Regions from separate parts of the Pseudomonas sp. 9_2_1 genome, predicted to be linked through region 3. Evidence: predicted binding sites of a transcription regulator. Region 3 holds the regulator's gene; each other region holds the start of a gene.
What was found. Region 3 encodes FliA, which starts transcription of late flagellar genes. Its sites were predicted from a motif close to CTAAAGTTTNNNNNNNNNNNGCCGNTAA; they were not measured.
Positions count from the first base shown of each region.

Region 1: motA (flagellar motor stator protein MotA) is a predicted target of FliA. The motif match lies at 2,118-2,145, and genes of this name have one in related genera.
Region 2: AC5O5I_RS26050 (methyl-accepting chemotaxis protein) is a predicted target of FliA. The motif match lies at 2,405-2,432, and genes of this name have one in related genera.

Region 1 covers NZ_CM181239.1:5,597,049-5,601,714, forward strand. The annotation lists gene motB (flagellar motor protein MotB) at 158-1,198, opposite strand; gene motA (flagellar motor stator protein MotA) at 1,202-2,053, opposite strand; gene AC5O5I_RS25465 (HDOD domain-containing protein) at 2,184-3,719, shown strand; gene AC5O5I_RS25470 (rhodanese-like domain-containing protein) at 3,764-4,573, shown strand; gene asd (archaetidylserine decarboxylase) at 4,583-4,666, shown strand, end outside.
Region 2 covers NZ_CM181239.1:5,737,049-5,741,714, reverse strand. The annotation lists partial or broken gene AC5O5I_RS26055 (methyl-accepting chemotaxis protein) at 1-569, opposite strand, end outside; gene AC5O5I_RS26050 (methyl-accepting chemotaxis protein) at 773-2,353, opposite strand; gene AC5O5I_RS26045 (16S rRNA (uracil(1498)-N(3))-methyltransferase) at 2,455-3,162, opposite strand; gene tatC (twin-arginine translocase subunit TatC) at 3,159-3,947, opposite strand; gene tatB (Sec-independent protein translocase protein TatB) at 3,944-4,321, opposite strand; gene AC5O5I_RS26030 (twin-arginine translocase TatA/TatE family subunit) at 4,324-4,596, opposite strand.
Region 3 covers NZ_CM181239.1:1,625,444-1,630,109, reverse strand. The annotation lists gene AC5O5I_RS07340 (chemotaxis protein CheA) at 1-1,091, opposite strand, end outside; gene AC5O5I_RS07335 (protein phosphatase CheZ) at 1,104-1,892, opposite strand; gene AC5O5I_RS07330 (chemotaxis response regulator CheY) at 1,913-2,287, opposite strand; gene fliA (RNA polymerase sigma factor FliA) at 2,393-3,133, opposite strand; gene fleN (flagellar synthesis regulator FleN) at 3,130-3,963, opposite strand; gene flhF (flagellar biosynthesis GTPase FlhF) at 4,057-4,666, opposite strand, start outside.

The sequences.
Region 1 (4,666 bases), 2.2 Mb from region 3:
TGCTGCGCAGCCCATCGCCGCGGTTCGTCGCCACGACAAGCCAGCTCCCACCCCGACCGCAGCGAATTCAAGCCATGCGCCGTACTTGTGGGAGCCTGGCTTGCCGGCGATGGGCCGCAAAGCGGCCCCAATTGCTTAACTGAGGGCGCGAAAGGGCTTACTGCTCCTTGGCTTCATCCATCTTCAACGTGCCCTCTTCGAAGATATTCAGTTTCTGACGCAGCTCACGCGGCTGCATCGGCGCCTGCTCTGCGTCGGCGCCAGGCCCCGGGTTAGCTGGCGCAGCCGGTGCAGATACCCCCGGCGCAGCGCCACTGGCGGGCGCCGCAGGCTCGGCAGCCGGCGCGCCCTGCTCACCCTCGATGTCGCGCTGGGCCTTCTTGGTCAGCACGATGATGTCGATGCGGCGATTGACCGGGTTGAACGGGTTCTTGCGGTCGAACAGCGAAGACGAGGCATAGCCCACCACCCGCGCCACCTGGCCATCCGGATAGCCACCGGCGACCAGGGCGCGGCGCGCGGCGTTGGCGCGGTTGGCCGACAGCTCCCAGTTGCCGAATTCGCCAGCGCCGGCATACGGTTTGGCATCGGTGTGGCCGCTGACGCTGATCTTGTTCGGCACTGCCTTGATCGTGTCGGCCATCGCCAGCAGGATGTCTTCGAAGTACGGCTGCAGGCGCGCGCTGCCGATGTCGAACATCGGCCGGTTCTCGGCGTCCATGATCTGGATGCGCAAGCCGTCCTGGGTAATCTCGAACAGGATCTGGTCCTTGAACTTCTGCAGCTGCGGGTTCTCTTCCACCTTGTTCTGCAGTTCCTGCAGCAGCAGCTCCAGGCGCTCACGCTCGACCTGCTCGGCCATGGTCTCGACCTGGTCTTTGTTCAACTGAGTGGGGGACTGCTGCGTCGGCTCGGTCTTCACTTCCGGATTGATGGTTTTCTCCGGCGCCATCTCAGGTGAACCACCCAGGTCGATGACATAAGGCGTGCCGCTCTCGGAGAAACCGATCGGGTCCTGGAAGTAGCCGGCAATGGCGATCTTCTGCTCAGGCGTGGCCGTGGACAACAGCCACAGCACCAGGAAGAACGCCATCATCGCCGTGGCGAAGTCGGCAAAGGCGATTTTCCAGGCGCCACCATGGTGGCCGCCGCCATAGCGCTTGACACGCTTGACGATGATGGGCTGATTGTTCTCCATGACTCAGCGACCGCGAACCGCTTGTTCCAGCTCGGCGAAGCTTGGGCGGTGCTTGGGGTATAGCACCTTGCGCCCGAATTCGACCGCCAGCGAAGGCGGCATGCCCGAGGCCGAGGCCACCAGCGAGGCCTTGATCGATTCGTAGAGGTTCAACTCTTCCTTGGCGTCGTGCTCCAGGCACTTGGCCAGCGGGCCGAAGAAGCCGTAGGCAGCCAGAATACCGAAGAAGGTACCCACCAGCGCTGCACCCACGTGCATGCCGATGGCCGCCTGGTCACCATCGCCCAGCGAGGCCATGGTCACCACGATACCCAGTACCGCCGCAACGATACCGAAACCCGGCATGCCGTCGGCGATGCCGGTCACGGCATGCGACGGGTGCTCGAGCTCTTCCTTCATGCTCAGCAGTTCCATGTCGAACAGGCCCTCGAGCTCGTGCGGGGCCATGTTGCCGGTGGACATGATGCGCAGGTAGTCGCAGACGAATGCGGTCATGCGCTCGTCGGCCAGCACCGTCGGGTACTTGGCGAAGATCGGGCTGGCGGCGGCGTCCTCGATGTCGGCCTCGATGGCCATCATGCCTTCGCGACGGCTCTTGTTGAGAATCTCGTAGACCAGGCCCAGCACTTCCAGGTAGTAGGCGTGGCTGAAGCGCGAGCCGAACATCTTCATCGACTTCTTGATGACGTGCATTGTCATGTAGCCGGGGTTGGCCTGGAGGAATGCACCGAAGGCCGCACCGCCGATGATCAGTACTTCGAACGGCTGGATCAGCGCTGCGATCTTGCCGTGGGAGAGCACGTACCCGCCGAGCACGCTCGCGAATACGACGATGATGCCGATAATTTTAGCCATAGGTTCAAAGCACTTGCTGTCGTGGTCAGGGTGAGAGACGGGAGCTTTAAAACTCTTCTTCTACTTATCGGCAGAACTGCGCCAGACTATAGCCACTCAAAGCGAAAAGCCAGTTCGGACTGATGTCAAAATGCCAATTGAAACCAAGGTGCCCGCTCAGGCTCCACGTACGCTAGAGGCCTGGGTAAAGCTGCTGGAGAGTGTTCGCATCCCCGTGCCGAAGCACAGCTACGACCGGGTCATGGCCGCCATCAATGATAGCCGCCGCTCGCTGCGCGATATCGCCGAACTGATGCAGGATAGCCCGGCGCTGGTGCTGTCGGTGATGCGCGAAGCCAATCACCCCACCAATGCCAGCCAGGCCGAGCCCGCCGAAAGCCTGGAGGTCGCCCTCAACCGCCTGGGCCTGGAGCGCAGTGCACAGCTGCTCAAGCGCCTGCCTGCGGTGCCGGTCGAAGATATCCCGCCGGTGCTCAGCCAGTTTCAGCTGATCAGCCAGCATGCCTCGCAACAGGCCAGCGGCCTGTTCGCCAGCCGTCTGGCGCGGCTGTGGCAAGAAATTCACTGGGGCAGCCTGCTGTTCCTGTCGCCACTGTGGCCGCTGGCGCTGGCCTACCCCAAGCTGCTCGACACCTGGGAACTGCGGGTTATCCACAAGGGTGAGGACGCCGCTCTGGTAGAGGACGAGCTATTTGGCGTGCGCATCATGGCGCTGTGTCAGACCATGGCGGAATACTGGCGGCTGCCACAGTGGGTGACCCAGGGTTATCGTCTGCTGCTGGAAGAGCGCGAACAACTCGCTCAGGTACTGAGCATCGCCCGCGACGAGGACTTGCTCAGCCAGCAACACCGCCTGGATGCAGAACCCGGCCTGCGCCGCTGGTTCAACCAGCCGGCCAACACTGTGTTGCTGGCCAACAATCTGGCCCTGGCAGCGCAGGTGGGCTGGGACAACCCGCACCTGCTGCGCTGGCAACTGCTGACCGCGCTGTACCTGCAGACTTCATTGGCAGACGTGCAGCAGCAGATGCACCAGCAGGCTGCCGCCAGCGCCCGTCGCCACGCCCGCCATGCCCTGTTCCACCCGGCCGAAGCGCTGATCTGGCCATGGCACCAACGCCGCCCGCACCCTGACATGCTGGCCCCGCCACCACCCAGCAGCGACGACCTGGCGCGCTGGCGCACGCTGTGCCAGGACCTGCTGGCCCAGCCCAGCCCGTTCACCAACACCGTGCACCTGGCGACGCAGGCTCGCGAGGCCCTGCTGGCCTGCGGCATGCAGCGCATCATGCTGTTGAGCCTGGACAAGGCCAGCGACTACCTGCGCGTGCAGCAGATCGCCGGCCTGGCAAAGGAAGCAAGCGCTCTGGCCCTGCAAGTGTCGCAGAACAAACTGCTGCAGAAGCTGCTGTCCCAGGCCGGGCAGCTGCGCATCACCCCGGAAAACCACAGCCAGTTCTCGGCCCTGCTGCCCGCGCCGCTGCGTGCCTTGTTCCGCAGCGAGCATGTGCTGCTACGCTCGTTGGCGGTGAACGATCAGGTGCTGATGCTGCTGGTGGCCGACCAGGGCTGCCGGCCGCTGGCCGATATCAGCGTGCAAGCCTTCGGCAAAACCGCGCAATGCATCGAGCGAGCCTTGTCGGTGTTTGCCAACCGCAAGGGCTGAGCCTTGCGCTACAATCGCCCCTCTTTCCACACTGGAGACCGTGGATGACTGACTTTACCGGCCTGCCCCTGGTGATCGAAGCCACGGACCTGCTGCCCCGCCTGGATTCGCCGCAGCTGATCCTGATCGACCTCAGCAGTGCCAACCGCTATGTCAGCGGGCATATCCCCGGCGCTCGCTTTGTCGAAGGCAAGCGTACCCAGCTTGGCCAGCCCCCCGCGCCCGGCCTGCTGCCACCCTTGGGCGATCTGGAAAAACTGTTCAGCGAGCTCGGCCACCGCGATGATGCCGTGTACGTGGTCTATGACGATGAGGGCGGCGGCTGGGCCGGGCGCTTCATCTGGCTGCTCGACGTGATCGGCCACAAGGGCTACCACTACCTCAATGGCGGTATCCAGGCCTGGCCGGCAGACAGGCTGTCCACCGAGGTACCTGCCAGTGGCACCGCCCCGGTACGCCTGCACATCGACAGCGCCCCAACTGCAACCCGCGAGTACCTGCAAAGCCGCCTGGGCTCCGATGACCTGGTGGTCTGGGACGCCCGCGCACCGCAGGAATTCAACGGCGAGAAGGTGCTGGCCGCCAAGGCTGGCCACATCCCCGGCGCAATCAACTTCGAGTGGACCGCCGGCATGGACCTCAACGACCACCTGCGCATCCGCCCAGACATCAAACAAGTTCTCGAGCAACTGGGCATCACCCCCGACAAGGAAGTGATCACCCACTGCCAGACCCACCGCCGCTCCGGTTTCACTTACCTGGTGGCCAAATCCCTCGGCTATCCACGCGTCAAGGCCTATGCCGGCTCGTGGAGCGAATGGGGCAACCACCCGGACACGCCTGTAGAAGTCTAAGGAACCTGCATGAAATCCCGTTTGTTCATCATCAGCCAGTACCTGCTGCCGCACCATCTGCTGTCGCGGCTGGCCGGCTGCATCGCCGAGTGC
Region 2 (4,666 bases), 2.1 Mb from region 3:
AGGCTCTGCTGATTGGCGCCGTCGACATGCCGGGTGAGCGTGTCCATCAGGCCTAGCACGCCACTTTGCTGGCTGTCGGCAGGCATCTTGAGCAAGGCCTGGGTCTGCAGTTCGTCGATGACTGCATTGAGCTTTTGCTCCTGCACCTGCATGGCCTCGCGCAAGGCAATGCGATTGGCGACACTGCGTTGCAGTTCGCTGAAGTCGTCGCGCAGGCGCTGCAGCAGGGCCAGCTTTTCAGTCAGCATTTGCCGCGATTCATCGACGCTGCTGCGTTGTTGCAGCGTGGTCAGCATGTTGTCGAGCTGGTCGAGGATACTGCCCATCCGCGATTTGCTGGCGTCGTCGTCGAGCACGCGGTAGGTGATGCGTTCCGCGCGCAGGTCCTTGGTCAGGTCGTTGATCAGGCCGATTTCGCTGAGTTGCTGCGAGCGAACAATGGCGTCATCCAGCGCGCGCCAGCCGCTGATCGTGGTGGCCAGGGTAAGCAGCAGGACCACGGCAAAGCCTAGGGCCAGCTTGGCAGCGACGCTGATGTTGCCGAGCTTGCGGTTGAGGTAGCCGAGCATGGGAAGTCTCCGAGCGATTGAGAGAGGGGATGCAGGCGCATTGCTGGCATCACACCTTTGCCAATCGGCAGCGGAGCTGTAGGACTTGACCTGATAATCAGGTAGGAAAATTCGCTGCAGTGGGTAGGAAATGTTTCGCCCTGTGCCGGCCTCTTCGCGGGTTCACCCGCGAAGAGGCCGGCACAGGCTATAAATTCTCCAGATCAGAGCCTGAACCGCCCCACCAACCCCTGTAAATGGGTGCCTAGCCGCGCCAGCTCCACACTCGAACTGGCCGTCTCTTCACTGGCCGCCGAGGTCTGGTCGGAGATATCCCGCACATTCATGACGCTGCGGTTGATCTCCTCGGCTACCGCCGTCTGTTCCTCCGCCGCCGTGGCAATCTGCTGGTTCATCGCCTGGATCGACGATACGGTACGGGTGATCGTCTCCAGCGAGCTGCCGGCACGGCGGGTCAGCTCGACGCTGCTGTCGGTCAGCTGGCGGCTGTTGTCCATCACGCTGGCCACCCGTTGGGTGCCGCTTTGCAGGCCGGCGATCAGCTCTTCAATCTCTTCGGTCGACTGCTGGGTACGCTGGGCCAGGCTGCGCACTTCGTCGGCTACCACGGCAAAGCCACGGCCAGCCTCGCCGGCGCGGGCGGCTTCGATGGCCGCGTTGAGGGCAAGCAGGTTGGTCTGCTGCGCTACCGACTTGATCACGTCGAGCACACTGCCGATCTTGTCGCTTTCGGCCTTGAGCTGGTTCATCGCCTCGCTTGAGTTGACCACTTCTCCGGCCAGGCGCTCGATCTGCGCGACCGCCTCGCCGACTACCCGGTCGCCTTCACGGGCCTGCTGGTCGGCCATCAGGGCGGCCTCCGAGGCCTGTTCCGCATTGCGTGCCACTTCATGCACGGTGGCAGTCATCTGGTTCATGGCGGTCGCTACCTGATCGGTCTCGACCTTCTGGTTGTTGACCCCCGCGCTGGTCTGCTCGGTGACAGCCGACAGCTGTTCGGCCGCACTGGCAATCTGGGTGACGCCATCGCCGATGCCGCCGATCAGTTCGCGCAGGCCCTGGGTCATGCGCTGCATGCTGGCTTGCAACTGGCCCAGTTCATCGCGTCGCTGCACCTGCAGCTGGTTCTCGGTCAGGTCGCCATTGGCCACGCGTTCGGCGGCGCGCAAGGTCTGGCGCAGCGGGATGATGATCTGCCGGGTGATGGCCCAGGCTGCCAGCAGGCCCAACGCCAGCGCCAGCACCGTAGCCATGGCGAGCAGGCTCTTGGCCCGCGCGGCACCTTCATCGCGCACGACGGTTTGCGAGGCAGTCATCGCCTGGCTGGCTTTCAGCAAGACCGTGCCCTGGTCGGCCATGCGCCGCAATGCCTGCTCCGTGGCGTCCGGGTCGGCAGCGGACCGGCTGAGGTCGGCGTACGCTTGCCGATATTCGCGTACGGCTGCCAGCTGCTGCTGAAGGCGTTGCTGATCCTCAGGTTGGTCGATCTGCCCTAGCATCAGCTGGATCTGCCGCTCCAGGTCGTTCAGGGCCTTCTCCAGCTCTGCCACGGCCACGTTGTCGCGGTTGCGTTCGTAGTGTTGCCGGGCAATGCGCAAGTCCTGGGTGTACTGGTGAATCACCGAGATATTGCCCAGCTTGTCGCCACGATCGATGATGCTGTCCATGCCCAGCCAGCCGGTCACGGTGATGGCCAGGGTCAGCAGCAGCACCAGGCCGAAGCCCAGCCCCAGTTTGCGATTGACGCTCACATTGCCCAACGATTGGGCTAACCCTTGATACATGTACGACTCCCCGGCGCCTTGGCAGCACAAATAGTTGTTGTGTTGCCAAGGCCATCGGCCTGGGGGAGGGAAACTTGATGGGCGAAAAAGTGGCGTTTACGTCAGAAAATACGCGAAAGCAGCGCAGTTACTGCAGTCTCGACGCGCAAGATGCGATCACCCAACTGCACTGGCGCCAAGCCGGCCTTGCCCAGCAGGTCGACTTCGTAGGGGATCCAGCCACCCTCGGGGCCGATGGCCAGGGTCACGGCTTGTTCCACGGCGCGCGGGCAGGCGGGGTAGGGGCCGGGGTGGCCTACCAGGCCGAGAGTACCGGCGGCGATGGCCGGCAGACGGTCTTCGACGAAGGGCTTGAAGCGCTTTTCGATGATCACCTCGGGCAGCACGGTATCGCGCGCCTGCTCGAGGCCGAGGATAAGGTTGTCGCGGATGCTTTCCGGCTGCAGGAAGGGCGTTTGCCAGAAGCTTTTCTCGACCTTGTAGCTGTTCAGCAGGATCAGCCGCGGCACGCCCAGCGTCGCCACGGTCTGGAACAGCCGCCGCAGCATTTTCGGCCGTGGCACAGCCAGCACCAGGGTCAGCGGCAGTTTGGTTGGCGGCTGCTGGTCGAAGGCGACTTCAAGTTCGGCTTCGTGCTTGTCCAGGCGCAGCACGGTAGCCTTGCCCATCAGGCCGTTGATACGGCCCACGCGCAGGTTGTCGCCCACCGCCACGCGATGGATTTCCTGCATGTGGGTGAAGCGCCGATCAGCGAGAACGACACGGTCGGCCGAAACGAAGTCGGCCTCTTCAAGGAGCAACAGGTTCACGATTGGGTCGCAGGCGGCTGATCGTTATGGTCATCGGCGGTTTCGTCGTGGGTACTGCGCTTGCGAATCAGGCTGCCGCACAGCAGGCCTACCTCGAACAGCAGCCACATGGGCACGGCCAGCAGGGTCTGGGAGAAGATGTCCGGCGGGGTAAGAACCATGCCGACTACGAAGCATCCGATGATCACGTACGGGCGGATTTTCTTCAGGTACTTCACGTCGACCACGCCGATCCACACCAGCAGTACCACCGCCACCGGGATTTCGAAGGCTACGCCAAAGGCGAAGAACAGCGTCATCACGAAGTCGAGGTAGTTGGCGATGTCGGTCATCATCGACACACCGGCCGGGGTGGCGGCGGCGAAGAACTTGAACATCAGCGGGAATACGAAGAAATAAGCGAACGCCATGCCGGCGTAGAACAGCAGGATGCTCGACACCAGCAACGGTATGGCGATGCGTTTTTCGTGGCGGTACAGCCCAGGTGCGATAAACCCCCAGATTTGCTGGAGGATGAACGGGATGGCCAGGAACAGCGACACGATCATGGTCAGCTTGAACGGCGTCAGGAACGGCGAGGCCACGTCGGTGGCGATCATCGTTGCATTGGCCGGCAGGTGATCACGCAGTGGCGCGGAGACCAGGGTGTAGATCTGCTGGGCGAAGGAGAACAGCCCGGCAAAGATCAGGAAAATGACCGCGACGCAGCGCAGCAGGCGGGTGCGCAGTTCGGTCAGGTGCGAAACCAGCGGCATTGGCTGGTCGTGTTCCGGATTCTCGCTCATGGGGCTCGCGGCGTTTCAGGCGGTTCAGAAGGGGCTACCGGTGCCGCAGGTGCTTCGACCGACCTGGCTTCGAGCCCGGCAGGGGGTTGCACGGTGGCGGTGGTCACGGGCGGCTGCGCAGGTGTGGCCATCGGGTTGAGAATGCGCTTGGCTTCCTCTTCCATCTGCAGGATATGCTCGTTGTGCAGCTGGCGGCGTATGTCGTCGGCGCCGATTTCGCGCTCGACTTCCATCTTGATGCTGTTGAAGCTGCGCTTGAGTCGGCCGATCCACAGCCCTGCCGTGCGCGCGGCACCCGGCAGGCGCTCGGGGCCGAGCACCAGCAGGGCGACCAGGCCGACGAGCAGCAGCTCGGTGAAACTGATGCCGAACATGGTCAGTCTTTCCGCTGCGGCTCTTGGACCGGTTGGGCCTGGCCATCGATGGTGTGCCCTTGGGCCTGTTGCGCAGTGTTCTGCACCGGAGGCACAGGCTGGGCGGGCGGCGGGGTTTGCTCGGCCGGCTTGTTCTCTTCTTCGTTCATGGCCTTGCGGAAGCCCTTGATCGATTCGCCCAGGTCACTGCCGAAGTTCTTCAGCTTCTTGGTGCCGAACACCAGGACCACGACGACCAGCAGGACGATCCAGTGTTTCCAGTCAAAAATACCCATTTCGTACTCCTGAATATTGTGTGTTGGCCCTATCCGGGCTGCATTGCAAACCTTGTGGGAGCGGGTTCAC
Region 3 (4,666 bases):
TTCATGATCTCGTCCAGGCGCGCGGTGTCCACCCGCACGGTGGTTTCCGCTTCGCTGACCGCGTGCTTGTCGGCGGCCGGGGCCGGCGCGCGAGGGGCAGCAGCAGGTTTGCTGGCAGGCGCAGGCGCCGCAGCTGGCGGCTGCGCCCTGGCCGCAGCCGGTGCTTCGACCGCAGCAACGTCGCCGCCGAACTTGCCCTTGCCGTGCAACTGGTCGAGCAGGGCTTCGAATTCGTGTTCGCTGATTTCGTCGCTGGCGGCGCTGGCCGTAGCGGTCTGTTCAGCGGCGGCAGGCGACGGCGCCTTGGCACCCGGCAACGCATCGACCTGGAACGTACCCTTGCCATGCAACTGGTCGAGCAGCGATTCGAACTCGGCGTCGCTGATCTCGTCGCTGACCGCTTCAGCGCTGACCGCAGCCGGCGGCGCCACAACCTCGGCGCTGAACTGGCCTTTGCCGTGCAACTGGTCGAGCAACGACTCGAACTCGGCGTCGGTGATTTCGTCGCCGGCCGCACTGACGGGCTCACCCTGCATCTGCTCGTCGGCAGCAGCTTGTGCCTTGACCGCATCGAGCGAATCGAGCAGCTGCTCGAACTCGCTGTCGGTGATGTCCTGGTGCGCGTCATCGGCCGCAGCAGCCAGCGGCGCCTCGGCGGCGGGCTGGGGTGCAGCAACGGGTGCCGCAGGCGCTTCGGCGCTGCCAGGTTCGGCCAGGCGCGACAATGCCGCCAGCAGCTCAGGGGTGGCCGGAGTCACTTCGGCGCGCTCGCGCACCTGGCCAAACATGCTGTTGACCGTATCCAGTGCTTCAAGCACTACATCCATCAGTTCCGCGTCGACCCGGCGCTCACCTTTGCGCAGCACGTCGAACACGTTCTCGGCGATATGGCAGCACTCCACCAGCTCGTTCAGCTGAAGGAAGCCGGCGCCCCCTTTTACAGTGTGGAAACCGCGAAAGATCGCATTGAGCAGGTCGGCATCGTCGGGCCGGCTTTCCAGCTCGACCAGTTGCTCGGACAGTTGCTCAAGAATTTCGCCGGCTTCTACCAGGAAATCCTGGAGGATTTCTTCATCGGCGCCGAAGCTCATCAAACGTGCTCCTTAAAAACCCAGGCTGGACAGCAAATCATCGACATCGTCCTGACCGGACACAACGTCTTCACGCTTATCGGCATGAATCTGCGGACCTTCACCCCGAGTCGGATGTTTTTCTCGATCTTTTTCTGCACGCAATTGATCGTGGTCATGCTGAATGCCCGCAAACCGGTCGACCTGGCTGGCCATCAGCACCAGCTTGAGCAGGTTGCTTTCCACTTCGGTCACCAAAGTGGTGACACGCTTGATCACCTGACCGGTCAGGTCCTGGTAGTCCTGCGCCAGCAGAATGTCGTTGAGGTGACCAGCTACCTTGCGGTTGCCTTCAGCGCTGTGCGTCAGGAAACTGTCGACGCGCTTGACCAGGTCACGGAACTCTGGCGCAGCCACTTCGCGGCGCATGAAGCGCTGCCAGTCGGTGCTCAGCGCCTTGGCCTCGCTGGCCAGGTCGTTGAGCACCGGAGTGCTTTCCTCGACCAGGTCCATGGTGCGGTTGGCCGCGCCCTCGGTGAGCTTGACCACATACGACAGGCGCTCGGTGGCGTCGGTAATCTGCGACACCTCCTCGGCTTGCGGCATGGTCGGGTCGATCTGGAAACTGACGATGGCACTGTGCAGCTCGCGGGTCAGCTTGCCGACTTCCTGATACAGGCCGCGGTCGCGGGTCTGGTTCAGCTCGTGAATCAGCTGCACCGCCTCGCCAAAACGGCCTCGCTCCAGGCTTTCGACCAGCTCCTGGGCATGCTTCTTGAGGGTCGATTCGAACTCGCCCAACGACGTTTGTGATGATTCCATGGCGCGCCCCCTGGCGTGACTCAGCCGTTGACGCGTTCGAAGATCTTCTCGATCTTTTCTTTGAGCACCTGAGCGGTGAACGGCTTGACCACGTAACCATTGACGCCGGCCTGGGCCGCTTCGATGATCTGGTCGCGCTTGGCTTCGGCGGTCACCATCAGTACCGGCATGGTTTTCAGCTTCTCGCTGGCACGCACCTTACGCAGCAGGTCGATGCCGGACATGCCAGGCATGTTCCAGTCGGTCACCAGAAAGTCGTAGTCACCGTTCTCCAGCATCGGCAGCGCCGTGGTGCCGTCGTCCGCTTCGTGCGTGTTGGTGAAACCCAGGTCGCGCATCAGGTTCTTGATGATCCGCCGCATCGTCGAAAAGTCGTCAACGATGAGGATTTTCATATCTTTGTTCAAGTAGACCTCCAAGCAGTCTCGAACGCGCTCGGCTGCGAGCGCGCATTCAATCAATCCGGTACAACGTAGAAAACGACTGCAACGACAACGGGCTCAACGCGCCCGCCATTCCCCAAGGCGGCTGCGCAGGCGCGCAGCACACTGGCTGTGCAACTGGCTGACCCGCGACTCGCTGACCCCAAGCACCTCACCGATTTCCTTGAGGTTCAGCTCTTCGTCGTAGTACAGCGCCAGCACCAGGCGCTCACGCTCCGGCAGGTTGGCGATGGCCTCGGTCAGGGCTACCTGGAAGCGCTCGTCCTCCAGGCCGCGGGCAGGTTCGACCTGGCCGCTGGCGCCATCCTCATGCAGCCCTTCGTGCTCGCCGTCCTGCAACAGGTCGTCAAAGCTGAACAGGCGGCTGCCCAGGGTATCGTTCAAGATCCCGTAGTAATCATCGAGACTCAATTGAAGTTCGGCAGCAACTTCATGATCTTTAGCGTCACGGCCAGTTCTGGCTTCGACTGCGCGCATCGCGTCACTGACCATGCGGGTGTTGCGGTGCACCGAGCGCGGTGCCCAGTCGCCCTTGCGCACTTCGTCCAGCATCGCGCCGCGGATGCGGATACCGGCGTAGGTTTCAAAGCTGGCGCCCTTGCTGGCGTCGTACTTGTTGGCCACTTCCAGCAGGCCGATCATGCCGGCCTGGATCAGGTCCTCGACCTGCACGTTGGCCGGCAGCCGCGCCAGCAGGTGGTAGGCGATGCGCTTGACCAGCGGCGCGTAGCGTTCTATCAGCTCGTACTGGGCGTCTTTCGACGCCCGGCTGTACATCTTGAAGCCACTCGCGTTCATAGCACGGGTCCCGCGCTGGTGGGTTGCACCAGACGCTCGACGAAGAACTCCAGGTGGCCGCGCGGGTTGGCCGGCAGCGGCCAGCTGTCGACCTTCTGCGCAATCGCCTTGAAGGCCAGCGCGCACTTGGAGCGAGGGAAGGCTTCGTAGACTGCACGCTGCTTCTGCACCGCCTTGCGCACACACTCGTCGTACGGCACGGCGCCCACGTACTGCAGGGCAACGTCAAGGAAGCGGTCGGTGACCTTGGTCAGCTTGGCAAACAGGTTGCGCCCTTCCTGCGGGCTCTGCGCCATGTTGGCCAGCACGCGGAAACGGTTCATGCCGTAGTCGCGATTCAGCAGTTTGATCAGGGCGTAGGCATCGGTGATCGAGGTCGGTTCGTCACACACCACCAGCAGCACTTCCTGCGCCGCGCGGACAAAGCTCACCACCGAGTCGCCAATGCCCGCAGCGGTGTCGATCACCAGCACGTCGAGGTTGTCGCCGACGTCGCTGAACGCCTGGATCAGCCCGGCATGCTGGGCCGGGGCCAGGTGCACCATGCTCTGCGTGCCCGAGGCCGCCGGCACGATGCGCACGCCGCCGGGGCCCTGCAGCATCACATCGCGCAGCTCGCAGCGCCCCTCGATGACATCGGCCAGGGTACGTTTGGGAGTCAGGCCCAGCAACACGTCGACATTGGCCAGGCCCAGGTCGGCGTCGAGCAGCATGACCCTGCGGCCAAGCTCGGCCAGCGCCAGGGACAAGTTCACTGAAACGTTAGTCTTGCCGACGCCACCTTTACCACCGGTCACGGCGATCACCTGTACAGGATGCATGCTACCCATGTCTGTTCTTTACCTTGTCTCGCTGGGACTCAGGCCACACGTAGGGCAATTCTGCGTACCCCTTGGTATAGCGACTTTGCACACGCTTCATGGTCAACCCGCTCGCCGTGGGTTGTGATAGAGATCAGCGAACATGTCGGCCATGGCCTCTTCACTGGGCTCGTCCTGCTGCTGCACATTGACTGCCCGGGTCACCAGCTGGTGCCCACGTGGCAAGTGCAGGTCGTCTGGAATGCGCGGGCCATCGGTGAGATAGGCCACGGGCAGTTCATGACTGATGGCAAGGCTCAGCACATCGCCAAGGCTTGCCGATTCATCGAGTTTGGTCAGGATGCAGCCCGCCAGGCCACAGCGCTTGTAGCTGTGATAGGCGGCGGTCAGCACCTGCTTCTGGCTGGTGGTGGCCAGTACCAGGTAATTCTTTGCGGCAATGCCACGCCCGGCCAAGGTTTCCAGTTGCATGCGCAGGGCCGGGTCGCTGGCCTGCAGGCCGGCGGTATCGATCAGCACCACGCGCTTGCGCAGCAGCGGCTCCAGCGCCGCAGCCAGCGACTGGCCCGGGTCGACGTAGGTCACCGGCACGTTGAGGATGCGGCCCAGGGTCTTGAGCTGCTCCTGGGCACCGATGCGGAAGCTGTCCATACTCACCAGCGCCAGGTTCTGCGCGCCGTACTTGAGCACGTAGCGGGCGGCCAGCTTGGCC